Regions from separate parts of the Mesorhizobium sp. M0808 genome, predicted to be linked through region 3. Evidence: riboswitches for the same ligand, from Rfam matches in the RefSeq annotation. Region 3 holds a riboswitch; each other region holds the start of a gene.
What was found. A riboswitch is a leader RNA that binds a small molecule or an ion and turns the genes downstream of it on or off. The one in region 3 is predicted to bind cobalamin.

Region 1: another riboswitch for cobalamin. It lies ahead of NKI25_RS20460 (CbtB domain-containing protein); the one in region 3 lies ahead of NKI25_RS00145 (DUF1636 family protein).
Region 2: another riboswitch for cobalamin. It lies ahead of metE (5-methyltetrahydropteroyltriglutamate--homocysteine S-methyltransferase); the one in region 3 lies ahead of NKI25_RS00145 (DUF1636 family protein).
Region 4: another riboswitch for cobalamin. It lies ahead of NKI25_RS17330 (ABC transporter ATP-binding protein); the one in region 3 lies ahead of NKI25_RS00145 (DUF1636 family protein).

Annotation. Positions count from the first base shown of each region.
Region 1 is NZ_JAMYOX010000018.1:40,532-47,648, reverse strand. It holds gene NKI25_RS20490 (tyrosine phosphatase family protein) at 1-270, opposite strand, end outside; gene cobD (threonine-phosphate decarboxylase CobD) at 267-1,325, opposite strand; gene cbiB (adenosylcobinamide-phosphate synthase CbiB) at 1,324-2,295, shown strand; gene cobO (cob(I)yrinic acid a,c-diamide adenosyltransferase) at 2,737-3,354, opposite strand; gene cobU (bifunctional adenosylcobinamide kinase/adenosylcobinamide-phosphate guanylyltransferase) at 3,356-3,877, opposite strand; gene NKI25_RS20465 (CbtA family protein) at 3,870-4,652, opposite strand; gene NKI25_RS20460 (CbtB domain-containing protein) at 4,668-4,847, opposite strand; cobalamin riboswitch at 4,884-5,079, opposite strand; gene NKI25_RS20455 (aromatic ring-hydroxylating oxygenase subunit alpha) at 5,221-6,414, shown strand; gene NKI25_RS20450 (heparan-alpha-glucosaminide N-acetyltransferase) at 6,633-7,117, shown strand, end outside.
Region 2 is NZ_JAMYOX010000022.1:66,299-73,415, reverse strand. It holds gene NKI25_RS22930 (transposase) at 1-104, opposite strand, end outside; partial or broken gene NKI25_RS22925 (MFS transporter) at 386-2,014, shown strand; cobalamin riboswitch at 2,499-2,699, shown strand; gene metE (5-methyltetrahydropteroyltriglutamate--homocysteine S-methyltransferase) at 2,795-5,128, shown strand; gene NKI25_RS22915 (dihydrodipicolinate synthase family protein) at 5,484-6,386, opposite strand; partial or broken gene NKI25_RS22910 (trans-sulfuration enzyme family protein) at 6,439-7,117, opposite strand, start outside.
Region 3 is NZ_JAMYOX010000001.1:28,280-35,396, reverse strand. It holds gene cobG (precorrin-3B synthase) at 1-406, opposite strand, end outside; gene NKI25_RS00155 (cobaltochelatase subunit CobN) at 403-4,059, opposite strand; gene cobW (cobalamin biosynthesis protein CobW) at 4,078-5,118, opposite strand; gene NKI25_RS00145 (DUF1636 family protein) at 5,115-5,549, opposite strand; cobalamin riboswitch at 5,588-5,791, opposite strand; gene NKI25_RS00140 (winged helix-turn-helix domain-containing protein) at 5,821-7,020, opposite strand.
Region 4 is NZ_JAMYOX010000013.1:135,732-142,848, forward strand. It holds gene NKI25_RS17310 (HlyD family secretion protein) at 1-244, opposite strand, end outside; gene NKI25_RS17315 (MarR family winged helix-turn-helix transcriptional regulator) at 241-720, opposite strand; gene NKI25_RS17320 (FecCD family ABC transporter permease) at 802-1,803, opposite strand; gene NKI25_RS17325 (ABC transporter substrate-binding protein) at 1,833-2,780, opposite strand; gene NKI25_RS17330 (ABC transporter ATP-binding protein) at 2,777-3,595, opposite strand; cobalamin riboswitch at 3,688-3,891, opposite strand; partial or broken gene NKI25_RS17335 (AraC family transcriptional regulator) at 4,027-4,138, shown strand; gene NKI25_RS17340 (LysR substrate-binding domain-containing protein) at 4,222-5,130, opposite strand; gene NKI25_RS17345 (hypothetical protein) at 5,127-5,450, opposite strand; gene NKI25_RS17350 (FAD-binding oxidoreductase) at 5,334-6,581, shown strand; gene NKI25_RS17355 (bifunctional helix-turn-helix transcriptional regulator/GNAT family N-acetyltransferase) at 6,622-7,117, opposite strand, start outside.

The DNA.
Region 1 (7,117 bases), on a different contig from region 3:
GATGCCGGCATAGCAATGCACCACCAGCGGCCGCGAGCGATCCCAGTGGCGGGCGAAATCGAGCAGGTTCAGGACATGCTCCTCGCCCGGCATGGTCATGCCCTCCTGCGCCACCGCAATGTCATGCATGACCAGATGCAGATGGTTTTCCCTGGTGATCGAGGCCGGTCGCATCACCTCCGTTCCGGCGGCAAGCAGCGAAAGCAGCCGGCCGGCCCCGGTCTTCGTTACCGTTTCCTCGACTTTGGACAGCGAACAGACGTGGATCATTGGGTAGTTTCTCCCTTGGCATCATCGTCGCGCCGCGAGGCCCAGCCGGCAAGCGCCGATTCGAGCCGCCGCCATTCTTCGTCGGCTCCCGGCAGGCCGGCGCGCAGCACATCCGGACGATCGGCGAAATGCCGAAGCAGGATGCCGCGCTGGCCGAGCACCGAAAACAGGCCGGCGGCGCCCGCCAGCCTGATATAGCGGAACAACGCGGTGCCACCGGCGACAGGCACGCCGAAGCGGCCGAACAGCGTATCGAGCCGTGCGGCATCCTCGGCCAGACGGCGCCGCATCCCGGCCTGCCAGCCGGTATCGGCAAGCGCCCTTATGCCATATTCGAGCGCCGGCCCGGCAACCGCCCATGGCCCGAATTGCGCCTCCAGCCGCTCGACCGTCAGCGCATCGGCCAGTGCAAAGCCAAGCCGCAGGCCGGCCAGGCCGAAGAACTTACCGAACGAACGCAGCACGACGATGCCGCCCTGGTCGACGTCGCCGGCCAGGCTTTCGCTGCGCGGGCCGACATCCATGAAGGCCTCGTCGACCACCAGCAGCCCACCTCTGGCGCGTAATGTCCCGGCAAGTCGAAGCAATCTTTCGCGCTCGACGACGCGCCCGTCCGGGTTGTTGGGATTGACGACGACGGCAAGGTCGGCCGCCGCCAGGGCTTCGAAATCATCGACTTCAGCCGCCGCATGGCCGGCGATCGCCGCTGCCCGCCGATGCTCGGCATAAGTCGGCCCGAGCACCAGCGCCGTGCCCGGGCTGACCAGCGAAGCGACGCGCGGCAACAGGATCTGCGTGCCGGGCGCCGCTGCGACATTCGCCGCCGACGGGGCGCCATAGGCGCTTGCCGCGCGTTCAGCCAAGTCGCGGCTGCGCGCTGTTTCCGGCAATCGCGACAGGGCGGTGGCGGGCAAATCGAAAAGCGGGTAGGAGTGCGGATTGATCCCGGTCGAGAGGTCGACGAAAGGCAGCGGCGCGTGAGGGAAAAGCGCCCTCGCCCGGCCAAGGCTTCCGCCGTGGTCCACTGCCGCCGTCACTCCATCAAGAGACTTCATGCCGATCCTGATCACTTTCCTGTCGCTGGCCATCGAACTTGTACTCGGCTACCCGGCCCGGCTCTTCGATGCCATTGGCCATCCCGTCACCTGGTTCGGCAGGCTGATATCCTTTCTCGACCGCAGGCTCAACCGCGCCACTGATTCCGACGCCCACCGTCGCCGCTGGGGCGTCTTCGCGCTGCTGGTGATCGTGCTGGTGCCGGCCGCCCTCGCCCTCTGGCTCGAAACCTTGCTTTCGAGCATTCCCCTCGGCTTGTTGGTCACCGCAATTCTGGCGACGTCGCTGCTGTCGCAGAAGAGCCTGGCCGAGCATGTCGAAGCGGTCGCCGACGCACTCGACAGCGGCGGACTGGATATGGGCCGCATTGCCGTCTCGCGGATCGTCGGTCGCGACCCGGAACAGCTCGACAGGGCCGCTGTCTGCCGCGCCGCGATCGAAAGCCTGGCCGAGAATTTCTCCGACGGCGTCGTCGCTCCGGCCTTCTGGCTCGGTATCGGCGGGCTCGCCGGCGGCGTCGCCTACAAGGCCGCCAACACCGCCGATTCGATGATCGGCCATCGCACCCCGCGCCACGAAGCCTTCGGCTGGGCGGCTGCGCGCTTCGACGATTGGATCAATCTGCCGGCGTCGCGGCTGACGGCGCTGCTGATCGTACTCGCCGCTTTTCTGGTCAAGGGCGCCGACGCCAAGGGCGCCTGGCACGCCGTGCGGCGCGATGCGAAAAAACACCGCTCGCCCAATGCCGGCTGGCCGGAAGCAGCGATGGCCGGCGCGCTCGGCCTGGCGCTCGCCGGCCCCCGCTCCTATGACGGCGTCATGGTCGAAGACGCGTTGATGGGCGAAGGCGGCCGGCGCGATGATATCGAGAGCACCGACATCCGACGGGCGCTGAAACTCTACCGGACTGCCGATTTTCTGCTGATCGCGCTGTTCGGCGTGGTCGCGGTGGTTGTTATCTTGGCGTGATCTGCGCTCGAGATCGAGCGGAAACAAAAAACCCGCCAAGCGACGGGTCGTTGGAGCCCAATTAGCACCATAGCCAAATTAGTAGCATAGCTGCCGGCACAAAGCAAGAACAAAATAAGGCTACGCCTCAAATAATCGCGTCAGGTCGGCGCCGCCCCATTGCAGGCCCTTAACGTTCGAGGTTGGCGAAAGCCGAAGTGACATCCGATCTCCCCCCTCGTGGGGGAGATGTCCGGCAGGACAGAGGGGGGCGCGAAGGATCGCCAGCCTCTTGACCGTTCACCTGCTAATGACGGTCTGACGACGTAGTTGTCTCCGACTGACAGGCCGAGGGACAGTGCCCCCCTCTGCCCTGCTGGGCATCTCCCCCACAAGGGGGGAGATCGGCAGCTTCGCCGTCGCCGCCTGCTCCGAAACGCCCTTCCCCGATCGCCAACCCCCTCAGAACTCGATCCCCTGCTGCGCCTTCACGCCGGCGGAGAAGTGGTGCTTGGTCACGCCCATCTCGGTGACCAGATCGGCCGCCTCGACCAATACCGGTTTGGCGTTGCGGCCGGTGACGACGACATGCAGGCCTTCGCGACGCGCCTTCAGCGCCGCGACCACCTTTTCGAGATCGAGGTAGTCGTAGCGCAGCGCGATGTTCAGCTCGTCGAGCACCACGAGGCTGATCGACGGCTCGGCCATCAGCTCCAGCGCTTTCGCCCAGGCAGCCTCGGCCGCCGCGATGTCGCGCTTCAGGTCCTGTGTCTCCCAGGTAAAGCCCTCGCCCATGGCGTGCCAGACGACACGGTCGCCGAAGGCGGCAAAGGCGTCTTTCTCGCCGGTGTGCCATTTGCCCTTGATGAACTGAACGACGCCGACGCGCTTGCCATAGCCGAGCATCCTGAGCGCCAGCCCAAAGGCGGCCGTGGTCTTGCCCTTGCCCGGTCCGGTGTTGACGATCAGCAGCCCCTTCTCGACCGTCTTGGCCGCGACCTCGGCGTCCTGCACCGCCTTGCGCTTGGCCATCTTGGCGCGGTGGCGTTCCTCGTCCTTGGGATCGATAGTATCAGCCATGTCATTTCACCTTGAGCGGCAGCCCCGCCACCATCAAAAGCACGGTGCCGGCAACAGCCGCGACGTCCTGGTTCAGCCGGCCGGCGGCGTCGCGAAACCGTCTTGCCAGCGCATTGTCCGGCACGATGCCCTGGCCGACCTCGTTGGACACCACGAACCACGGCCCACGCGGCCGCGACAGCACATCGGCCAGCCTCCGGCATTCCGCCTCGACATCATGGTCGGCCAGCATATGGTTGGTCAGCCACAGCGTCAGGCAGTCGATCAGCACCGGCTGGCCGTCAGGCAGCGCTCCGATCGCGCCGGCAAGGTCGAGCGGCGCATCGATGGTCGTCCAGCCGGCGCCGCGGCGCGAGCGGTGCAGCGCGATGCGCTGGCGCATCTCGTCGTCATAGGCTTGCGCCGTGGCGATATAGCTCCAAGGCGGCGGGCCGACCGTCACCAGGCTCTCGGCATGCGCGCTCTTGCCGGAGCGCGCGCCGCCGATGACCAGGGTCAGTGCCCCGGCAGCGCGGTCAGGCAAAGCTGTCGCGCAGGCTGGTCGCCGTGCCCGTGAAGCGTCCGCGCACCACGCCGACGACCGCGCCGAGCACCAGCCAGAACACCAGATTGGTCAGCGTCACCGCCACCACGAACTGGTGGTGCAGGCCTTCCGGGATCGCCGTCTCGAAGCTATCGGGCTGCGGCGCGCCGACGATATGCGGCGCAACGATCGACGCCACGGCAAGAGCCACCAGCGGCAGCGATCTGCGGAAGACGATAAGGCCGAGACCGGCCGCTGTCGCCACCACTGTTGCCCACCACCATATCTGGCGTTGGACAAGGTCGGCCGCCGGCATCGCCGGCAGTTCCGGCGGCAGGCCGAGGCCCGGCGCCAGCGTGAACACGGCAAAGCCGGCCAGCCCCCAGAACAGGCCCTGGCGCCAATTGCCGATGCCGCCGGCGAACTCCGAAACCGCAACCAGGACCAGCGCAAAGCCGATACCGGTGACGATATTGGCAACGACGCTGAAGCCAAAGCGTTCGAAACCGTCGGCCGGCGCCCAGCCTTCGTCTTCCGCCGGAGCCATTGCTTCAGCCGGTGCCGGCGCGGCGCTGCTCATAGCCGTCGTGCCCGCGGCGTTTTCGGCCGGTGCCGCAGGTGCCGCGGCATGGTCATGGCCGCCGCCGGCCTGTTCGTAGACTTCCGCCTTCAGGATGAGCGGCACCGTGGCATAGGCTTGCATGCAGGCGAGAGCCACGCCGGCCACAAGCCCTGCGATCGCCGCGATGAACACGACGTTGCGAAACAGTGTCATGATGTCAGCCCCTTGTCAGTGGCAGGGAAAGCCCATCGAGTGGCGATAGTCGTGCGCGGCATTGTGGACCGCATCGATATGCGAGAAGCCGACAAACCCCATGACGAAAATGCCGAGGAATGCAGCAAGCGCCAGCTGCGTGAGACGCGACTGCGAGGAGGCGGAAGCGCCGAGCGAGACGGAAGCGGTATTCATGTCTTGTCCTTTCGCCCTCCACCCGAGGGCATAGAAGTCAGTTTCCTGTCGCCGGCAGGTCTCCTGGCTCGCGGATCAGCGCCCTTCCCCACCTTCCCGAAGGCGAACCTTCAGTGGCATATGGAGAGGACTACCGCACACAGTTGCGGGGGCAGCCACGGCATTGGGCAAACAACTGCCCTCACCGCATTCCCTCTTGGTTCCAAACGGAACCGACGACATCAGTGACTATAGGCAGAATCGCCGCGCCCGGCAAACCAAATTCCGCCGGATCGTGTGGCGAATGCGCCGCCTCGCCAAGCCCGGTCGGCCGGCGCCGCGATTGACAATTTTCGCAGCCGGGTGTCGGCTGGCGGATGGGGAGGAAGCCGGCATGCAACCCAGCCCGAATGAGCGCGGTCCCTACAACGGCCTGACGCGGGCCGAGCCGACGCTGCCGTCATCAGCCTATTGGGACATCGCGGCCTATCAGCGCGATCTCGAGGCCATCTGGTATCGCAACTGGCTGCTCGTCTGCCGCGAGGCCGACCTTGCCCAGCCGCTGGCTTTCAGGACGTTCCGCATAGGCACGCAGGAGGTCGTCGTGCTGCGCGACGAGACCGGCGAGTTGCGCGCCTTCCACAACACCTGCCGGCATCGCGGCTCGCAGCTTTGCCAGCAGAGCGAAGGACGGCTGAAGGCGCGGCTCATCACCTGCCCATACCATGCCTGGTCCTATTCGCTGCACGGCGATCTGGTGCGCGTGCCGTCGAAATCGCTGCCGGACGGCTTCGACAAGGCCGATCATCCGCTCTACCGGGTCGCGCTTTCGGTGTGGCGCGGTTTTGTCTTCGTCAATCTGGCGGAAGACGCTGCCGGCTCGGCTGAAACATCCTTCGATCCGGCATCCGGCAGCCTCGCCAACTGGCCGTTGGAAACGCTGCTGAGCGGCCATGTGCTGCGCAAGGTGATAAACTGCAACTGGAAGGTATTTTGGGAAAATTTCAACGAGTGCCTGCACTGCCCCGGCGTCCACAAGGACCTGTCGCGGCTGGTGCCGATCTATGGCCGCGGCCTGATGGGTCGGCACGACGACCCCGAATGGGCGCGCCACGCCGACAATGACGCGCCGGAATTTGCCGGCGGCTTGCGGGCCGGGGCCGAAACTTGGTCGCGCGACGGGCGCGTCCACGGCTCGGTCTTTTCCGGCCTGACGCCGGGCGAGCGTGCCGCCGGGCAGACCTATGCCACCAGCATGCCGTCGATGTTCGTCGTCGGCCATGTCGACTATGTCAGGACCGTGCGGCTGGTGCCGCTTGGGCCGGAGCAGACCGAACTTACCGCCGAATGGCTTTTTTCGCCCGAAGCGCTCGCCGATCCGGCCGCGGATATCGACAACATCGTCGCCTTCGGTACCCAGGTGCTGGAGGAGGATGCTGATATCTGCGAGGTCAACCAGATGGGCCTGCGCTCGATGCGCCACAAGGCCGGCGTACTGATGCCCGAGGAATACGACTTGCACCGCTTCCACAACTGGGTGCGCGAGCGCCATGCGGCGCTCGAACATCAAAGCGATTTGGGCAGATAGCGCCAGGTGACGAAGCCTCAGGCCGCCGCCAGCAGGCCGAGTGTCGCGAAAACCGCGCCCAGTCCGAAAAACGCCCGCACGCCGGCCAAAGGCTTTCCGGCTTTGGCCTAAAGCAGCTCTGATGCCGACCGGTACCAACGCGACGCAAGGCCCTGCTTCTTTTGACGGTGGCAACCGTGATAGTCGTCTTGCCGGGGCTGAACCAAGACAGCGAGACCATGAGCATCGACACGCCGACCGCAGCCGTTCAGGATCAACCGAAGTCGAAGCGCATCGCCGCTATCGACATTGCACGCGGCATCGCTTTGCTTGCCATGGCGAGCTATCATTTCACCTGGGACCTCGAATTCTTCGGCTACACCGATCCCGGCCTCACCGCCTTCGGCTGGTGGAAAATCTACGCGCGCTGCATCGCCTCGAGCTTCCTGTTCCTGGTCGGCATCAGCCTCTGTCTCGCCCATGGCAAGAAAATCCGCTGGACCGGCTTCTGGAAGCGCTTCGCCATGGTTGCCGGGGCAGCGCTCGCAATATCGCTGGTCACCCGCATCGCCACGCCCGACGGCTTCATCTTCTTCGGCATATTGCACGAGATCGCGCTCGCCAGCCTGCTCGGCCTGGCGTTCCTGCGCCTCCCGGCGCTGCTGACGCTTGCCGTGGCGGCCCTCGTTATCGCTGCGCCTTTCTACCTGCGATCCGAGCTTTT
Region 2 (7,117 bases), on a different contig from region 3:
ATCGCCGCGGCGATGTCGAAATTGCCCCAGATGGAACGTGCGGATTTTTCATAATTGCGCTTTTGTTTGACTTCCACGGTGAATGGTCGCGTCTGCCGCCTCATAGTTCCTTCCTGAATAGGAGAATGAAGTCGCCGCTCGAATTTTTGGCGCTTCCTGCTTAGCGCGGAGCATTATCGTATAGCCGCTCAACGGGCAAGTGATGCCGGTCTTCGATGGCTGACCCATCTGGGGAGATTTGAGCGGCTTCGCGCGTCCTGCGCATGCCTGTAAGGCCGCCAAGTTTTCTGGGTTAGCAGGCGCGCCACTGTGGCAGCTTGGCGAGGCCATGGTTGAGCGAGGCGAACCAAATCCAGCCCCGCGGTGGATCCCGAAGCTTCCCACAATGGCGAAGAGAACATCTTCACTCGTTCCTTTTCAGCACAAGACCTTCCGTTCGCTATGGTCGGCTGCACTCGTTTCGAACCTTGGCACCCTGGTGGAAGGTGTGGCGGCGGCTTGGCTGATGACCAGCATCGCCACCTCCCATTGAATGGTGGCGCTCGTCCAGTCATCGACCACCCTCCCCTACATGATCTTCTCCCTCGCGGCGGGAGCGCTCGCGGACAACTTTGACCGTCGCCGGATCATGTTGACTGCGCAACTGCTGATGGTCTGCGTATCCGCCTTCCTGGCGTTCCTGACCTATGCGGGGGAAATGACACCCTGGACCCTTCTGGGTCTCACCTTCCTGATCGGCTGTGGTTGGGCATTGCACGATCCCTCTTGGCAAGCCTCGATGGGGGATATCCTGCCTCGCGAACACCTGCCTAGCGCGGTTGCGCTCAACGGCATGAGCTACAATCTCATGCGCAGCATCGGGCCGGCGATTGGCGGCATAATCGTGGCCACAGCCGGTGCGACCTTCGCGTTCCTCTTCAACGTCTTTTGCTACTTCGCTCTGATCGCTGCGCTGTTGCGGTGGAAAGCCGTACGGGCAGGACAAGCGCTGCCGCGGGAGGCTTTCGGCAGTGCGATGGCGGCGGGCTTCCGTTACGTGCTCTTGTCGCCGAACCTTCTCAAGGTGATGTGCCGGAGTTTCATTTTCGGCCTTACCGCCGTTGTCATTTTGGCTCTCCTGCCGTTGGTTGCTCGCGAACAGATCAAAGGGACCGCGGTCACCTACGGCGTAATGCTCGGCTTCTTCGGCCTGGGAGCGATTTGCGGCGCGCTCCTCGTCGGGCGGGTCCGAGAAGTTCTCTCCAACGAATGGGTCATTCGCGGTGCGTTCTTTATACTGGCGATCAGCTGCTTCTTTCTGGCATGGAGTGAGCACGTTTGGCTGAGCTGTCTCCTCCTCATGCCGGCCGGTGCGGCCTGGATTCAATCATTCTCGCTGTTTAACGTCACAGTGCAGCTTTCGGCGCCGCGGTGGGTGGTTGGACGCGCCCTGTCTCTCTATCAGACGGCCACATACGGCGGCATGGCTGCGGGAAGCTGGCTTTGGGGCGAACTGGCGGATGTCCAAGGTGTTTCGGGAGCCTTCCTCGTCGCCAGCGTGGTTCTTGTGATTGGGGGACTGATGGGGATCGTTCTGCGTCAGCCGGATTTCGAAACGCTCAATCTGGATCCGACCAACAAGTTCAGCGAACCGACGCTGCAACTTGACCTGCGGCCACGAAGCGGTCCGATCATGGTGATGGTCGATTATCGTATCGATCAGAGAGATGTCCCAGAATTTCTCAGTGTGATGACATCGTGGCGAAAAGCCCGGCTGCGAGATGGCGCCAGACAATGGGCGTTGCTGCGTGACCTGGAAAAGCCCGAACTATGGACCGAGTGCTATCATGTGCCAACCTGGGTCGAGTATGTTCGCCACAACAACAGGCAGACCCAGGATGACGCCGAAATCGTTGCGCGTCTGGAAGCGCTGCACCGTGGCGATTGCTCGCCCAAGACGCATCACAAGATCGAACGCCAAACCGTGCGCGTGCACGACGATTTGCCGCTCAGGCCTCATTTGGACAGGACTTGAGCTGGCCCGTTGGTTTGAGCCGGTTACCTTGAGCCGGTGGGCTGCGAACAAGCAGGTCGATCACTTCGCAACACGCCGCTGCGCCGGGCCTCGGGTGCTCCCCTCGAAATCATTGTGTCGTATCACCGAGGGCATCACGGCCAACAGCTTCCTAGGCAACAGCCTCGCCATTGCGCCGAATATGGTCGCGAGCAGATCACCGACGAAGCGGTCGGAACCTCGGAGCCGAAGTTCGATGCCGAGGTGGCGTTCGCATGATGCGGGAAGCAGCACCACGGCGCTTGCCGGTATGTTTGCCGCCGGGAGCCGACGAACTCCTATCCTCCTGGACAAGGGCGCCGTGCGTCATTGCTTTGATTTACCGGCCGCTCAAGGCTTCCACAGTTTTCGCTTTCGAGGCGACCTTTGGAACATGCCAACGGAAATTTAACATAACGACATAAACATTTCTTTATGCGGCGTTGACAAAGAAGCGAACTGTTGTAATTGTCTCCCGCGTCGTGGTTCTCCGTACGGCGCTGCCGCAGCGGAGCTAAGAGGGAAGCCGGTGCGATGCCGGCGCTGCCCCCGCAACTGTTAGCGGCGAGCCAACCCCACTCATGTCACTGAGGCGAATAGCCTTGGGAAGACGGGTAGAGGCTATGACCCCGCGAGCCAGGAGACCTGCCACGGCGAATTACGTCCACGGGCGGGGTGTCTCGGTGGCCGCTGCAGCCTGGCGTTCGTGCCGGCCTGCTAGCGCCTTCCTTGTCACCGACGCCCCAACCATCGGGGTCTGGCATGACTGTCTCTCAGCAAATTCCTGTAGCAACGCTCGGCGTGCCCCGCTTCGGTCGTCGGCGAGAACTGAAATTCGCGCTTGAAAGCTACTGGTCCGGAAAATCGTCCGCTGCCGACCTTCTCACGACCGCGAAGGCGCTCCGTGCCGCTAGCTGGGAGGAGCAGCACGATCGCGGCGTGTCGAAAATCCCGTCGAACGACTTCTCGCTCTACGACCATGTGCTCGACACCGCAGCCATGGTCGGCGCCGTTCCATCCCGTTACGGCTGGAATAGCGGCGAGGTTCCACTTGACATCTACTTCGCAATGGCGCGGGGCAACCAGGGTTGTCGACACGCTGGTCACCAGCAGGCGGCTCATGGGTCTGATGTAACCGCGATGGAAATGACCAAGTGGTTTGACACCAACTATCACTACATTGTGCCGGAACTCAACGATGATCAGACGTTCGCCCTCTCGTCGACGAAACCGGTCGATTACTTCATCGAGGCTAAAGCTCTCGGCGTTCACACACGCCCAGTCATCCTTGGACCGATCACCTTCCTCAAGCTGGCGAAATCGCCTGCCGAAGGCTTCGATCCCATCGCACTCCTACCACGGCTTCTGCCCGTCTACGAGCAACTCCTGCGGAGTTTGAAGCTGTCGGGTGCCGATTGGGTGCAGATCGATGAGCCAGCGCTTGTCCTCGATCTGAACCCGAACGAACGAGCTGCGTTCGAATTCGCCTATGGCCAGCTGTCAAAAGCCGCGCCCGAGTTGAAGATCATGCTGGCTACCTATTTCGGGCCGCTGGGAGACAATCTCCAAACCGCGGTTTCTCTGCCCCTGGCCGGGCTGCATATTGATCTCGTGCGCGCTCCCGAGCAGCTGGAAACGGTGGGTCGGCTCGCTCCGAAGGATCTGGTGCTCTCGCTTGGCTTGATCGATGGCCGCAACGTCTGGCGTGCGAACCTGCCCGCCATTCTCGACCGCATCAAACCGATCGTCGCCGGCTGGCCCTTGGACCGCGTCGAAATCGCGCCTTCCTGCTCGATGCTGCATGTGCCGATCGACCTGCGCATGGAGACGGAACTCGACGCGGACATCAGGTCGTGGCTCGCCTTCGCGGCCCAGAAGACCGACGAGTTGGTGTTGCTGGCCCGGGCCCTGTCCCAAGGCAGGGATGCGGTGGAAGGCGCGTTGAAAGCGTCTGCCGAGGCTGCCGCCACTCGCGTGACATCCAAGAACATCCATGACCCGCTTGTTGAGGGGCGGATCGCCAGCATTGACGACAGCATGAAGCGACGAGAGAGCGCTTTTGCCGAGCGCTGCAGAGTCCAGGCCGGCACGCTCGGGCTGCCGCCGTTCCCGACGACGACCATCGGGTCCTTCCCGCAGACGCCGCAGGTACGCAGGTCGCGGGCCGCTCATGCGAAGGGCCAACTGAGCTATGTCGACTACGAGACCTTCCTGAAGAAGGAGATCGAGGCTGCAATTCGCTGGCAGGAAGAGATCGGGCTGGACGTGCTGGTGCACGGTGAGTTCGAACGAAACGACATGGTACAGCATTTCGGCGAGCAGCTGTCCGGCTTCGCCTTCACCCAGCATGCCTGGGTACAAAGCTATGGGTCCCGCTACGTGCGTCCCCCCATTATCTTCGGCGACGTATCGAGGCGCAATCCGATGACGGTGCGCTGGTGGCAATTCGCCCAGTCGCTTACGGAAAAGCCTGTGAAGGGAATGCTCACGGGCCCAGTGACCATTCTCAACTGGTCTTTTGTTCGCGACGACGTACCCCGCTCCGAAGCCTGCCGCCAGATCGCGCTCGCCATCCGCGACGAAGTGACGGATCTCGAAAGGTCCGGCGCAAGGATGATCCAGATCGATGAGGCCGCCTTTCGCGAAGGATTGCCACTGCGCCAGTCTGAGTGGAAAGTCTATCTCGACTGGGCTGTCGAATGCTTCCGGATCGCTTCAACGGGTGTAAAGGACGCGACTCAAATCCATACCCACATGTGCTATTCGGAGTTCAACGAGATCATCGACGCGATCGCTGGAATGGATGCGGATGTAATTTCGATTGAGACGTCGCGCTCGAAAATGGAGCTGCTGGACGCCTTCACGAGCTCCAAATATCCGAACGAAATCGGTCCCGGAGTCTATGACATTCACTCACCACGCGTCCCGGAAGTCGGCGAGATTTCGGATCTCGTCATGCTTGCCCGCGAGCGACTGTCGGATGCCCAACTGTGGGTAAACCCGGACTGTGGCCTCAAAACACGCAAATGGGAGGAGGTCCGCCCTGCCCTCATGAACATGGTTGCTGCAGCACGCGCGCTCCGGGAGAAAGTGTAGGCCGGAGGGTTTCCTGGTTGCTCACCATGTGGTGAGTTACCGGCTGCCGCATGTGGGCCGTGAATGTGCCAAAACGCGATCACATCCTTTGAAATAAGTCACTCGAGCGAGAAAGTGCACTTTCCTTCGGCACGTGTACTAATCGCGCAGGAGTAAAGGGTACCGTTTTCTCCCTGTGACGTGTCGATTTCGAAGGGGAGTGATTGGCGTCGAGACCGCTCCAGCCATGGTTATCAGCACGCCGAGTGCGTTGTTCTCGATCAGTTCGTAAAGGACTTGTCGGCTCGGCTCATCGAAATGAACGGGTAAATACATGACAGTTCCTTTCACTGGCCGCCGCCGCCGGGTTCGCTGTTCACCGGCTGGCATCCGATGGCAAGCGTTCCAACGCGGCGGCGATCTGGCGCTTCGCTGCTGAGGGCAGAGGCAGGATGGGACGCGGGGGGGCGGCACGGCAAATGTCGAGCAATTCGGCAAGTGCATAGACGACGCGAAGGCTCGAGAACTCCTTGAAGAGGCTCCAGAGCGGCGCAAGCGTGGCATCGATCCGTCGCGCTTCGGCCGCATCGCCCTGTTGCGCCGCCGTGACGATCTTCACGCAGACCTCGGGCAGGATGCCGGCGAGGACGCTGTACCATGTGTCGGCGCCGGCGATCATGGCCTCTGCAGCGTTCCAGTCGCCGCTGTAGCCGATTGAGAACCCTTCCGGCACAGTGCGCCTCTGGTCGGCCAAATGGCTCTTGATCGCATCGCCCTTGTCTGTCGGATTCTTGATAGCGACAATCCCACCCACCTTTGCCAGGCGGCTGACGAGTGCTGGGGTGAAATGGAAATGCGTCGTTCCTGGATTGTCGTAGACGACGATCGGCAGGCCGCTCTCGCACGCCACCGTCGAGAAATGTTCGAACACCTCGTCCTCAGTGAGCGGGGTGTAGGAGGCGGCCGCAAGCAGCCCCGCGGCAACTCCAAGGGCCTTGGCGTCCTGCGCGAACCTCACTGCTTCATCGGTGCGCAACGCGCCCACACCCACCACGACCGGCGTTCGCCCGGCGATTTCGTCCAAGGTCTCGGCGAGCGTCCGTCGCCGCTCCTCGCGCGACAGATACATGTAGGTGCCGGTGCTGCCGAGAAGACCGATGGAGTCGACCTGAGCGGCGCCAAGCCGAGCAATCAGCTTGCGCAGAGCAACGGTATCGACGCGGCCGTCACGATCGGCGGGCGTGATGGGAAACGCGGAAAGACCGCTCAGGAATGCCATGGCAAGGCTCCAGGTTTGTGCGTGAGCGCAGGACTGGCCGGACGACAGGTCATCACAAGGCGTCCAGAGCCCGCCGCAGGTCGGCGATTAGGTCATCGGCGTCTTCAAGACCCACCGAGAGACGCATGAGGTCCTCGCCGACTCCATCGGCCAGATGCGCATCCTTGCGGATCGGCTGACGAGCACGGGTCAGGCTTGCCGGATGACAGATGAGACTGTCGGCATCGCCGAGGCTGACAGCCCGGGTGATCAGGTTGAGCCGGTCCATCATCCGGCGCGCGCCCTCGAACCCAGCGTGGAGGCCAAAGGCCAACATGCCCGACCCTTGGGACATCTGCTTTCGCGCCGTCACCTGATCAGGGTGCGAGTCGAGGAAGGGATAAACTCACCCATGCCACCGCCGGGTGCGCCTCGAGCGCCTGAGCCACCGCAAGGGCCGTGGCGCTGTGCCGTTTCATGCGCAGCGTGAGCGTCTTCAGACCGCGCAGGATCAGGAAGGCTGACATGGGCGAGAGCGCTGCGCCGGTGATATAGCGCAGGCCCGTTTCGTGCAGCGTGCGGAGCGTTTGCGCGTCGCCGAGAATCGCCCCACCAAGGGCATCGCCGTGCCCATTGATGTATTTGGTCAGCGAGTGGAGCACGAGGTCTGCCCCATGTTCGAGCGGCCGCTGGAGCGCGGGGGAGGCGAAGGTGCTGTCGACTGCAACCTTTACACCGCGCGCGTGGGCGCG
Region 3 (7,117 bases):
CGATCACCGAAACCTTCGGGCCAAGGCGTTGCGTAACACCGGCGTCCTCAATTGCCGCCCGAATCCGCTCCGCCATCGGGCGCGGGTCGGCTATCTCCTCCTGGTCGAGCCCAGCCAGCGGGCCGGTCTCGACCGGCACGCCGGTGCGCACCGCGATGCCGAGCGCATCGACCTCCATCGCCAGCAGCCGCGCGCTTGCCGGCGTCAGGCCGCGGATCTGCAGGCTGCCGCGGGCGGTCACTTCCATGATGCCGTTGCCATGGCGCAAGGCGGATTCGCAGAGTCCGATCAACGATTTCGGCAACAGTCCTCCAGCGACCGGATTGAGCCGCACCAGCAGCCCGTCGCCGGTCTGCATCGGCGCCGAGAAAGCGGGGCAGGCGCCACGGCGCGAGAAAGCGTTCATGCCGCCACTCCCAGAGCTTGCGCTTCGGCAATCAGTGCGGCGAGATCGTCATCGATCGAATTGCGCAGCGGATGCCAGAGCCCGCGCCGCCGTGCCGACAGCAAACGCTCGGCAATCACCTTCGCCGCCGCCGGGTTCTCGCGCAGGATGAAGGCGCGGACCACGGGGTCGCCAAGATAGGCGTCGTGCACCGCCTCGATCAGCGTGCCCGATATGGCATGGGTAGTCTCAGCAAAGCCGACAAGCCGGTCGACCGTCTCGGCGAATTCCGAGGCGCCGCGCGGGCCATGACGCATCTGGCCGGCGATGAAGCGCGGATTGACGGCGCGTGCCCGCACGACGCGCGACACGGCCTCACTGATCGAGCGCGGCTTCGGTCTTTGCGGGTCCGTGGTGTCGAGGACGATCACGTCGGCGTTTTTGCCGAGCGCGGCAACCGCTGCCGAAAAGCCGCCGATGAAGGCGACGTCGGCCGAGCCTTCGAGGATGTCGCGGCCGGGGTCGTCGCCGGTATGAACCAGAAGGTCGGCCTCGGCGAGGCGATCCTCGAACGCGCCGGGCGCCGAAATGCCTTTGCCCTCGGAGCCGCCATAGGCGTGCGAGGTGGCGGCGAGATAGGTGCGGCCGATCTCTTCGCGCGCGGCCCAGTCGCCGCTCGACAACAAGTCCTCGACGCCCGCGCCGTAAGTGCCCGGCGAGGTGCCGAAAATGCGCGGGCTGATCTTGCCGTCGATGCGGGTCCTAGCGGCGAGCGGGTTTTCCGAAGCGTCCTCGTCGCGGGTCGCCACCGCGTTGGCCGCGGCGTCGATCAGCGCGATCTGGGTCGGGAACATGTCGCGGAACAGGCCCGATATGCGCCAGGTGACATCGATGCGCGGACGGCCGAGTGTTGCCGGCGGCAGCACATCTATGCCGGTGATGCGGCCGGTGGCGGAATCCCATTGCGGCCGGCAGCCCATCAGCGCCAGGCCTTGCGCGATCTCCTCACCGCCGGTGCGCAGCGAGGCCGAGCCCCACAGGTCGATGACCAGCGAGCGCGGCCAGTCGCCATGCGATTGCATGTAGCTGCGGACCACTTCTTCCGCTGCCACCTTGCCCAGATCATAGGCGGTCGGCGTCGGCATGGTGCGCGGGTCGGCGGTGAACAGATTGCGGCCGGTCGGCAGCACATCGCGCCGACCCCGTGCCGGCGCACCGGCCGGACCGGCAGCGACGTGGCGGCCGTCGAGGGCGGCAAGCAGCGCGGTTTTTTCAGCTGCCGCACTTTGCCGCCGTACCGGATCAGCCTCGCCTTCCGGCGAGCGGCCGTAAATGTGCAGGCCGTCCTTGATGGCGAAATCCTTGAGATCGCAGAGCCAGGCGTCGATGCGGCGCAAAGCCTCGTCGGCTGCGTCGGTCCTGGCGACGCCTGCCTCTGAGGCGAGGCCGGTCTTTTCCGCCGTCTCGACGATCAGCTTCGCCAGGCGGTCGCGGCGGCGGCGGTCGAGCCCGTCGGCCTGAGCATATTCGTCAACCAGTCGTTCAAGCCTGTGCTGGTTTTCGTCCAGCCCGGCGCCGGTCAGCGGCGGCGGCAGATGGCCGAGCGTGACGGCGGCAATGCGCCGCTTGGCCTGCGCTGCCTCTCCCGGGTTGGAGACGATGAAGGGATAGATGACGGGCAGGGGACCGGTGACTATCTCGGGAAAGCAGTTTTCGCTGAGCGCCACGGTCTTGCCGGGCAGCCACTCCAGCGTGCCGTGGGCGCCGACATGGACAATTGCATGGATGCCGAGCGACTTGCGCAGCCAGAGGCCAAAGGCGACCAGCGCATGGCGCGGCGGCAGCGTCGGGTCGTGATAGTCGGCGCGGCGGTCGGCTGAGCGCCCGCGGTCAGGTGCGAGTGCCACGGTGACGTTGCCGAAGGTGGCTGCGCGGAAGGCGAATTTTGCGGCGGCAGGCGCTTGAACACCCCCCTCTGTCCTGCCGGACATCTCCCCCTCAAGGGGGGAGATTGGCAGCTTCGGCGCTCTGTCCACCCCTGCGACGTTGGAGATTGGCGAAAACAGAGATGACAGCGCAATCTCCCCCCTTGAGGGGGAGATGTCCGGCAGGACAGAGGGGGGTGCCTCGCACAAACTTGTCTCATCTGCCGCATTCCCCCATGCGGCCGTCACGGCAGCTATCGCTTCAGCAGGCAATTCCGCCGAGTACCCGAGATAGTCCTCAAACCCCAACCCTTCACCTCCACGCTCCAGCACCTCCAGCAACTCGCGCGGCGTTTGCGGAATCCTTTCAACGGCGTAGCCCTGTTCGCTCAGGTCGTGCAGCATTGCCAGCACGCTGGACGGCACATCGAGGCCGACGGCGTAGCCGGTGCGGCCGGGGGCGCTCGGATAGTCGGGGATCAAGATGGCGAGCTTGCGTTTCGCGCGCGGCGTCCGCTGCAGGCGGATGAAGGCTTCGACACGGTTCGCCACCTGCGCGACGCGATCCGGCTCCGGCCGGTTGGCGAAGGCGCGGAAGGCCAATGCGGGATCGGTCTCGCTTTCGCCCTTGAAGGAGATGGCACCGGCGAGAATGCAGCCGTCGAGCTCGGGCAGGACGACATGCATGGCGAGGTCGGCAGGCGCCAGGCCGCGCTGATTGTTTTGCCAGATGTCACGGCGTGTCGTGGCGACGATGACCTGGAAGACCGGCACCCCGGCACGGTCGAACAGGGTTTCGATGCCGGGTTCCGCGCCGGAGGCGAAGGCCGTGGCGGTGATGATGGCAGCTGGCTTCAGGGCTGAGAGCGCGGTCTCGACAAAGGCGAGCGATGCCGGGTCCTTGAGGCTGGAGACGAAGATTGGCACCGGCGCCATACCACGTTGCCTGAGCGCTGCAAAAAGCGCGTCGATCGGCGCGACATCTGCGGCCAGCAGCATCGAACGGTAGAAGAGGATGGGGATGATGGGCGCGGCGTCTCCCTCCCCCTTGAGGGGAGGGTGGCCCGCAGGGCCGGGTGGGGTCGTCACGGCAGTGCGCGACGTTTTGTGTAGGCGCGCTTCGGAGAGGACCCCACCCCCGGCCTGCGGCCGGACCCTCCCCTCGAGGGGGAGGGGGACGCCGCGTTCTACGACCCCCAGTCCCGGCTCGTAAAATCCCGCCTTTGGCACGCTAACAGGTTCGGCTACCGCCGCACCCGATCCAGCGAGACTTGCCAGCCTCTGCACCAGCGCCGTCATATTTGCCGGCCCGCCCTCGCGGAAATAGCCAAGCAGGGCGTCCAACTCCTCGCGCGGCAGCGTCGAGCCTTCGATCAGTCGCAAATCCTCGTCGTGGCTCTCGCCCGGTAGGAGCGCCAGCTTGATACCGCGATTTCGCGCGATAACGGCGAGCTGGTCGCAGCCATAGCGCCACCAGTCATAGCCGCCGAGGATGCGGACCAGAATGACCTTGGCGTGGCGGGCGACGCTGTCGATCCACAGGTCGACGGACATCGGATGGCGCAGGTCGCGCAAGGCGGCGAGCCGCATCGACGGCAGGCGGTGCGCATCTGCCTTCCACGCCGCCGCCAGCCCGGCCAGGTCGCTGTCGGTGAGGGACAGCGCCACGACATCCGCAGGCGTTTGCCTGAGATCGACAGGCTCGGCGAGATCGTCGAGCGAGGCGGATGTGGTGGTGAGGATGTGCATCGCGGCTCGTACCTGGGGTCAGCCGGCGAGGATACGCTCGATGGCCGGGCGGTTCAGCCCTTTCAGGCCGATGACGACCAGGCGCGAGCGGCGGTCGTCTTCAGCGGTCCAGGCGCGGTCGTAATAGTGGTTGACGCGCGGACCGACGGCCTGCAGCAGGAGCCGCATCGGCTTGCCGCCGACTTCGACGAAACCCTTGACGCGCAACACGTTTTCTTCCTCCGCCGCCATGGCGACCCGTTGTGCGAGCTCGTCCGGGTTGGACACAGACGCGATGTCGATGACGAACGAGTCAAAATCGTCATGTTCGTGGTCGAGCTCGGCGTCGTGGTGGGTCTTGCGGTTCTCGATGTCGTCCTCGACGGCGAGGCCGAGGCCGAGCAGCACCGACGGATCGACCTTGCCTTGCGAAGTCGGTACGATCTTCACCGCCCGCGCAACGTGCTTGCCGATGACGGCATTGGCACGGGCCGAGCCGGCTGCGTCCATCAGGTCGCTCTTCGACAGGATGATCAGGTCGGCGCAGGCGAGCTGGTCCTCGAACACTTCCTCGACCGGATCGTCGTGTTCGAGCGTCTCGTCCTGCGCGCGCTGCGCCTGCAGGGCGTCCATGTCGTTGGCGACGCGGCCATCAGCCAGCGCCGGTCCGTCGACCACGGCAATGACGCCGTCCACCGTCACGCGGCTTTTCACCGACGGCCACTGGAAGGCCTGGACCAGCGGCTTGGGCAAAGCGAGGCCGGATGTCTCGATCAGGATGTGGTCGACCCTCGGCGTCAGCGACAGGATCTGGTCCAGCGCCGGGACGAAATCATCGGCGACGGTGCAGCAGATGCAACCATTGGCCAGCTCGACGATGTTTTCCTCGGGGCAGGTGTCGATGGCGCAGCCCTTCAGGATCTCGCCGTCGATGCCGATGTCGCCGAACTCGTTGACGATGATGGCCAGGCGCTTGCCTTTGGCGTTTTCGAGCAAATAGCGGATCAACGTCGTCTTGCCGGCGCCGAGAAAGCCGGTGACCACGGTGCAGGGAATGCGCGAAAGGGAGGCAGCGGTCATGTCAGGTCCTTCAAAAGGTCAAGGGGAGGGATGCGGGCAACCAGGCCGCGCTTCAGGCAATCGGGACGGCCGCGCCATGGAATGAGCCCATCCGTCGAGGTGGCGAACAGCTTTGCCCCGGTCACGAGATCGGCGCCGCTGGTCGTGGTCAGATCACCGAAGACGTAACTCCAGCAGCCGTCGCGCAGCATGGCCGCGCTGAGCCGGCGCTTGCAATTGCCGAGGCATTCGACGGTGCGGATTTTGATGTTTTCGCTGGAAGCGGCGCGGCGCGTGTCCTCTGCGAGCAGTTCGCCGGCGCGCGGATGAGCGTCCGAACCGGTCTCGTCACGGCAGGACGAGCAGACGATGACGGTAACGCCGGCCGGGGAATCACCATGGCCGGACAATAAATCCGCTGTCTCAGCCGGAAAACTGCTGTCGCGTTCCAAATCAGGCTCCTTGCCCGGAAAACCCGCCAGGCGATCGGATTCTTATGTCCTAGACGGCAGGTCTCCTGGCTCGCGGGTCATCGCCTGGGTGCCGCCTTCCCGGGAATATCCCAGTGGTTTTCGGCCTTGGCTCGTCGCTTACAGTTGCGGGGACAGCCGCGGATTTGAAATCGAGATTTCGCACCGCATTCCCTCTTGGCCCCTGCCGTTGCGGGCAGGGGACCGTCTGGAACGGATTTAGGCTTGTGGAGGCAGTCGTGTCAACGCACGTCTATGACGCGGCGATATCCGCGAGCGGCCGGCCGAGGTCGCCGGCAGCGGTCACCTCGATGCGTTCCAGGCCGAGCCAGCCCTGCATCTGCTTCAATTCTTCGAAAAGCTCGGCTGCGGTTTGCAGCGAGGCGACGGGCTCCGCATAGGCGGCATGGACGCGCAGCACGCCGGCCGGGCGGTCGGCCCTGAGGTCGACGCGCCCGACGATGCTGTCGCCGAGCAGGAATGGCAGCACATAATAGCCATACCGGCGCTTTTCGGCCGGCGTGTAGATCTCGATGCGGTAGTGGAAGTCGAACAACCGCTCGGTGCGCGACCGCTCGAAGACGACGGGATCGAACGGCGCGAGCAAGGCGCGCGCCTCGATCTTGCGCGGCAAACGGGCGTCCTTGTGGAGATAGGCTGTTTTGCTCCAGCCTTCGACGCTCACCGGCAACAGGTCGCCGGCCTCGACCAACTCCTCGATGCGGCCCTTGATGTCGGCGGGCGAGAGCCGGAAATAGTCGCGCAGGTCTCCTGCCGTGGCGATGCCGTGGGCGCGGGCCGAGATGCGCAGCAATTCGCGGTGAGCATCCTCGGGACAGGGAACCGGTAGCGCGAGTACCGCCGGCGGCAGCACGCGCTCCGGCAGATCGTAGAACCGCTCGAAGCCGCGGCGATGCGCCGTGGTGATGCGGCCGGCCCAGAACAGCCACTCGAAGGCATGCTTGGCATGGCTCCAGCCCCACCAGCCGCCCGAACCCTTCTGGCCTTCGAAAGCCGACGCCGCGATCGGGCCTCGTTCGGCGACCTCGCGATAGATGTCTTCGATATAGGCGGCGTGCTCGCGGCCCCATTTGGCCAGTCCGCTGTACATTTCGTCGCCGCGTTCGGCCCGCTGCATGCGCCAGCGCATCAGCGGATAGGTCTCGACCGGCAAGAACGAGGCTTCATGCGCCCAATACTCGAAGACCATGCGCTTGCGCGTGACGGCGGCGTTGTCGAGCAACGCCAGCTTGTAAGGGCCAAGCCGCGAATAAAGCGGCATATAGTGGGCGCGCACCACGGCGCTGACGGAATCGATCTGCAGCAGGCCGGTACGGGCAAGCACGCGGGCCAGATGCCGGCGGTCAGGCGTGCCGGTGGGGCGCGGGTCATTGAATCCCTGTGCCGCCAGCGCAATGCGGCGGGCCATGGCAAGCGAGATTTTTTCCTTCATGAAGGCGGCATCCGGACGATTTTGGACAGAGAAAATGACCTGCGATTCCGTGCCATGCTAGCAGGGTTTTGGCGGCATCCATGTCAGGAGAGAAAAG
Region 4 (7,117 bases), on a different contig from region 3:
GCAGATTGGCGTTCTCGGTCTCCTGATAGCGGCCGCCGGTCACCCAGACATAGCTGCCGCCGGCGATCAACGCAGCGGGCAGCACAAACATCAAAAGGAAGCGGCCGGCACGGCGCTTCTTCTTCGGCGCCACCGGCGCCGGAGCTATCTGCGGAGCGACCGTTACCGGAGCTGCCGCCGGCTTCGCGGGAGCTTCCATCTCCAGCTTGGCCGCATTCTCATCTAGTTTGGCTACCGCGTTCATGCTGCTGCGCCTTCCGTATTCTTCACTTTTTCCGAGGGCGGCGTCTCACCATCTGCAAGATTCTGCACCATTGTCTCCAGCGCCCTGACCAGGACGTGGCGATCTTCCGGCGAAACGCCAACGAGCGATTCCTCATAAACCTCGCCGGCAAGGCTCTTGACGTGGGTGTAGGCCGCGTTGGCCTTGGCGGTCGGGAAAATCATGCGCACTCGCCTGTCGGTTGCGTCGGGACGGCGCTCGATCCAGCCGCCCTCCTCCATGCGATCGACAAGACGCGAGACGCTGATCGGCTCGATTTCGAGAAGCTCGGCAAGCCGCGCCTGCGCGACACCCGCCTCCTTGGCGACACGTACCAGAAGCCGCCATTGCGCCGAAGAAAGGCCGAAACCACTGGCGCGCGCCTCGAAGCGCTTGCGCATCAGGCGCTGCACGTCGTGGATCAAAAAGCCCAATCTGTCGATGCCGTCGGAAACCATGAGCGACATATATAATAAGCGTGCTCATAATTCAAGGAGCCGGATTGTGCCAGAAGCCGGCAAGTGTGCATGGCAGTCACATCATGAGCGATTGCGAATGAGCATCGTGACCACGAAGAAAGCACCGAACGAACTGGTGATGATGCCGATCGGCAGTTCCTGCGGCGGCAGCAGCGTGCGCGCGAGAAGATCGCTTGCCAGCAACAGCACCGCTCCGAAGATAGCGCAGGTTGCGATCAGGCGAAGGTGTAGCGGGCCGGCAAGGGTCCTGGACAAATGCGGGATCATCAGGCCAACGAAACCTATGACGCCTGCTACCGAGACAAGGATTGCTGTCGAGAAAGCGGCGACGAGAAATGTCATCCTGCGCATCCGCGCAACCGGCACACCGAGGCTTTCGGCGGCATTCTCGCCGGCCAGGAAAGCGTCGAGCCGACGATGGTTCCAAAGTCCATAGACAAGGATGGTGCCTGCGCCCAGAGCAGCCAGCCCGACATTGTCCCAACGCGCGAGCCCGAGCCCGCCCATCGTCCAGAACAACACCGAGTGAGCGGCGCGCTGGTCTCCGGCAAAGACGAGATAGTTGGTCAAGGCGGTGAACATGAAGGAGACAGCAAGCCCGGCGAGGATCAGCCGTTCGGGGCCTTGCCCCCTCACCCGCGAAACCAGCAACAGCACGATGCCGGCGGCTAATACGCCGCCCGTGAAGGCCGCGACCGGCAACGTCCAGATGCCGAAATGGTCGCCAAAAATGGTGATGACGGAAACCGCGCCGGCCGCCGCTCCGGACGACAGGCCGAACAGGAACGGATCGGCGAGGTCGTTGCGCGTTACCGTCTGCAGCAGCGCGCCGATGACGCCCAGCCCGGCGCCGACACAGATGGCCATAATCGTGCGCGGCAGCCTGAGATCGACAACGATCTTGGCAATCGGGATCTTGCCGGCCGGACCGGACACGATGTCTCCGTCCAGCCCGGCCGCATGTCCGAGCGCAGCAATCACGTCGCTCAGCGCGATGACCGTCGATCCATAGGCAATCGACAACAAAGCAAGAGCAGCAATTGCTGCTGCTCCTGCTGTCATGGCCAATTCGAACGCTCTCTGGCGCAAGCTCAGAAAGCTTCCGGGTGCATCGCCCTGGCGATCTTGCCGATCGCCTCGATGTTGGCAGGCCCAGGTGTCAGTTCGGCATAGCGCAGCGCGACGAAGCGTTCATTTTTGACCGCATCAGTCTCCTTCATCGCCGGATGGGCTTTGAGGAAATCGAGCAGTTTCCTGTAGCCGCCGCCGTCCTGGTAGTCGAGCAGGATAAGGAATTGCGGATTGCGGGCCGCCACCGTCTCCCAATCCGTATTGCCCCAACTCGTCGCCATGTCGGCCATGATGTTGTCGCCGCCGGCAGCAGCGATCATGGCGCTGGGGATCGCGAACTTGCCTGATGTGAAAGGTCTGTCTTCGCCGGAGTCGTAAAGAAACACGCGCGTTCCCTTGCGGTCGCCGATCTTTGCCGTGATATCGGCAAGTTGTGCCTTCCAGTCCGACACAAGCTTTCCCGCCTGGGCCTCCTTGCCAAAAATCTTGCCCGGCTTTTCGACGTCGCCATAGAGCAGGTCCATCGAGGCGGCGGGGCGGTTCTGGTCGAGATGGACGCAGCTTTCCGTCAGCACCAGCGTCTTGATGCCGTACGGCGCCAGCGTATCGGGCGTCACCTCGCCACCTGGCTTCATGCCGCAATACCAGCCGGCGAAGAAGAAATCGGGCTCGACGGCGACGAGGTTTTCGAGCGTCGGGTATTTCGGTGCGAGTTCCGGGATCGCGCCCTGCTCAGCCTTGAATTCCGGACCGACCTTGTACCATCCGGTGATGCCCGTCAGGCCGACGATCGACGGTTGCAGCCCCAGCGCGAAGGCCATCTCCGCCATGTTCAGATCTTGGATAACGGCGCGCTTCGGCGCGGCTTCGAACGTCAGCGGCGTGCCGCAGCTGTCAACGGTCACGGGAAAAGCGAAGGCCGCCTGGGCAAGCAGTAGGGAGGCAAAAGACAATGCGAGGCGTTTCACGAATGTTGCTCCTTGGTCAGATCAGGATGGGAAGAGGCACGGTTAGGAACGTCGAAGATCGTAAGTTCGCGGTCCTCGGTGGGATGGCGCAGCCGAAGCATGTCGACGCCGAAAGTCTCGCGGATCAATTGCTTGGTCAGCGCCTCGTGCGGACCGGCGAGTGCCTGCAGGCGGGCCTCGTTCATCACCGCGACCCTGGTGGCAAATGGCGTGACCAGCGACAGATCATGAAGCACCGCCACCACGGTCATGCCAAACTGCGATACGAGTTCGAGAAGGTCGCTGCGGGCGCGCGGATCGAGATGATTGGTCGGTTCATCGAGGAACAGGATTTTGGGCTCCTGGGCGATGGCGCGCGCCAGCTGGGCGCGTTGCCGCTCGCCACCGGATAGCGAGCCGATTGTGCGGCCGAGCAGCGGCATCAGGCCGGTTCTGCGAAGCGCTTCGATGACGATGTCGCGTTGCTCGCTCCTTCGTCGCAAGCCCGCATGGGGGACGCGCCCAAGCTCGACATAGTCGATCACGGCAAGCCGCGGGTCGGGCTGATCGGTCTGGCCGACGACCGCCATGTGCAGCGCCCGCTCGGCGGCCGAAAATCTCTCCAGCCGGCGTCCGGAGAATCTCACGTCTCCTGCGCTTGGCCGCAGCGTACCGCAGAGCATGCGCAGCAGCGTCGTCTTGCCGGCGCCGTTAGGGCCGATGATGGCGAGGCGGTCGCCCGCCGCTAGCGAAAGGCTCACCGCACTGACCAGGCGCTGGCCATTTGCCGTCGCACTCAGTTCGCGCGCTTCAAGAAGAGGCTGGGAGGCGTCCAACTTACCGTCACTTTCTCAATGGCGACGGAAGGAAGCTGGACGGACCGGCCGACAAGACCGATGTCCACGTCTCCTCCCGGCACACCCCGTCCGGTCAACTCATGCTGATGGCAGGTCTCCTGGCTCGCGGGTCTTTGCGCCATCCTGCCTTCCCAGCCTTGCCGGCCAGTGGCACTTCGGATCTTGCTAACCGCTTACAGTTGCGGGGGCAGCCACGGCCTCGATCCGAAGACCTCACCGTGTTCCCTTTTCACCCCTTGCCTTTCGACTCGGGGACCATCACTCAGCCACCCTAATTTTCCGCCACTCACAGCGCAATAAATTTTCGGAGTTCGGACAGCCGCTGGAGCAAGGGTCTTGTCAGAAGGAGTCATGCATACCTCGTAATGTAATAACATTACGTACCTAGAGGACGTTGTCTGCTTCTGTCAACCCCCAACACGATTTGGGACAAATGGCTGCCGGCATCTGGGCGCGAGGTCGCCGATGCGCCGGAATTCGATCCCTGTAGCGGCAAGGCTGGAAATTTGGATACCGGTCAAAGTGAGGCGCGGCAGGCGATCCCGAAGCGCAGGAAGCGCTGCTACCGCTTGTGACGGGCATGCAGAAGATCGGCGTTCAGATGCTCAGACTATCGATCTCATCCAGGCGGAAAACGCTTCGATATGCGCTTGTCGGGGGTGATTGGCTACGCAGGCAAGGTAAAAGCCATAGCCTGGCAGACAGAGATCATGTGCCTTGACTAGCCTGCCAGCCTCGAGTTCGCCACTGACGACCACATCGCTGCAGATAGCGATACCTTGGCCTGCCGCTACCGCGTCAATCGCGTGCAGCTCTTCGCGGAAGCTTAGGTCCCATGCCTGGTTGGCATTGGGGATGCTGGGATCGATCGAGCGTGCGATCGCCAGCCATCGTTGCCAAGTCGGCGCTTCCGGGTCGCGGTTCGTCCAATTGAAATGGATGAGCGGGTATTGCAGCAGATCGGCGGCGCGCTCGATCTGTCGGTCGCCTCCTGCGAACAGCTCCGGGCTGCATACCGGAAAGAATGCGTCCCGAAAAATTTCCTGCGCGGGAACATCCCGCGGCATCCTGCGCGCATAGCGGATCGCGACGTCGGCGTCACCGGCTCGCAGGTCCAGAACGGCGTCTGTCCCGATGATCTCCAGTGGAATGTTCGGATGCTGTTCGCGCCACTTCGACAGGCGCGGAACCAGCCATCGGCTGGCAAATGCATTTGGGCTCGTCACGCGCAACGGGCGTTGGCCAACTCCGGCCGAGGCTGATGCTATTGCCGCAGCGAAAGCGTCGAAGCCGCTGCAAATTACCGGGAATAGCCGTTCGCCCACGCCTGTGAGCACGAGCGGTCGTGGGCGCCGCCGGAACAGCAGTTGCCCACAGACCTCCTCCAGCAATCGAATCTGGTGGCTGATGGCCGTTGGCGTCACTCCGAGTTCCGTCGCGGCCTTCCTGAAGCTCATCAGCCTGGCAGCGGCTTCGAAGGCGCGAAGCGACCCGAGCGGCGGAAGTTTTCTCATCCAGGCAGTTTAGATGAATTTAGCTCATCCAGCGACTGAGATATTCGATTTTGCAGCGAATGGCGCCGCATGAGATATTTATGATCCGGTGAACGACAGCGGCCCAGGCGCCAGATATCGCCCGGCTCAGGCAGGCGATTCGCGGCGATCTGATCCTTCCGGACGACCCTGGCTATGACCAGGCGCGCAGAGTTTGGAATGGCATGGTCGATAAGAGGCCGGCGGCTGTCTTCTATTGCGCCGAATCCAGCGATGTCGTCACGGCCGTCAACTTCGCCCGATCGCAAGGCTTCCTCGTCGCCGTCCGCGGCGGTGGTCATAACGTCGCCGGCAGTTCGGTATGCGACGGCGGCTTGGTGATCGATGTGTCACGCATGAAGCGGATCGAAGTCGACCCGATCCGCCGTGTTGCGCGCGCAGAAGCCGGCCTGAACCTGGGCGAGTTCGACGCAGCCACACAGGCCCATGGTCTTGCGACGACCATGGGTGTCAATGCGGATACCGGCATAGCCGGACTGACACTCGGCGGCGGGTTCGGCAAGCTTGGCCGCAAACATGGACTGAGCTGCGACAACCTTGTCGCTGTCGAAATCGTGACGGCGGACGGCCGGTTGCTCACGGCAAACGCGGCCGAAAATGCAGATTTGTTCTGGGGCATTCGGGGCGGCGGCGGCAATTTCGGAATAGTCACCACCTTCGAATACAAGCTCCATCCCGTGGGTCCGCTCCTCATCGCGGGATCGATGCTATACCGCTACGAAGAGGCACGCGAAGCGATGCGGTTCTATCGTGCGTTCTCGAGCGGCGCCCCGGATGAGCTGAGCCTGGATGCAGCACTTGTGACGGCGCCCTCGGGCGAACGCTTCTTCAGCACATCGGCGTGCTACATCGGCCCACTCGACGAAGGCCAGCAAATCATTCAACCTCTGAGAGAGCATGGCACGCCAGTTGAGCGCCGGATTGCTCCTGTCCCCTATCTTCAAATCCAATCGGCCGGGGACAGCCTCTTTCCGCGCGGGCGGCGCTACTACTGGAAGGCGCAGTTCATGCGCGAAATCACAGATCAGGCGATCGATACCATGCTTGCGGCTTACATGACTGCACCCAGCGAATCGCTTCTAGTCCTGCAGCAGGTTGGCGGCGCCATCTCGCGAGTACCCATGGACGGAACGCCCTACGCCAACAGAGATGCACTTTACGATTGCTTCCCGATATCGATCTGGGACAATCCGTCTGACGACGAAACGCACATCCAATGGGCGCGCGACCTGTGGGATGCAATGAGACCGTTCTCGACCGGCGGCGTCTATGCGAATAATCTCGGCGAAGAGGGCACTGATCGGGTTCTGGCGGCTTACGGCGAGAATTATCCGAGGTTGGCCGCACTAAAGAACAAGTATGATCCCACCAATTTCTTTCGCTTGAACCAAAACATCAAGCCTGCGATCTGAGCGACCGCCCCAGGCCGATGCTCGAAATTCTGCGGCGCTGCTACAGCTCCAAATTCCAGTTCTGGCCGACCAGATCCTTGCCGAAGGAATGGTGGCGCTCCTCGTTGGTCAATTTAAAGCCCGCAGCCTCATAGATGTGGCGAGCGGCGGCGAGCACGCCGTTGGTCCACAGCGTCAGTGTCCTGTAACCCCTGGCGCGGCAAAAGCCGACACATTCCTCGACCAGCCGCTTGCCGATGCCGAGGCCGCGCGCCGAAGGCTCGACATAGAGCAGGCGCAACTTCGCCACCGCGTCCGACTGGCGCACGACGAAGACCGAGCCGACGACCTCCCCTTCCCGCTCGGCGATCCAGCTGCGTTCCCATTTCGGATCGAAGGATTTGACGAAGGCACCGAGGATTTCGGCGACCAGCGCTTCATAGGTTTCGTCCCAGCCATATTCCTGCGCGTAGAGCAGGCCCTGGCGATGGATGATCCAGCCGATGTCGCCGACCTGCAGGGACCGCAGCATATAGGGAATTTTGGGTTCGGCGCTT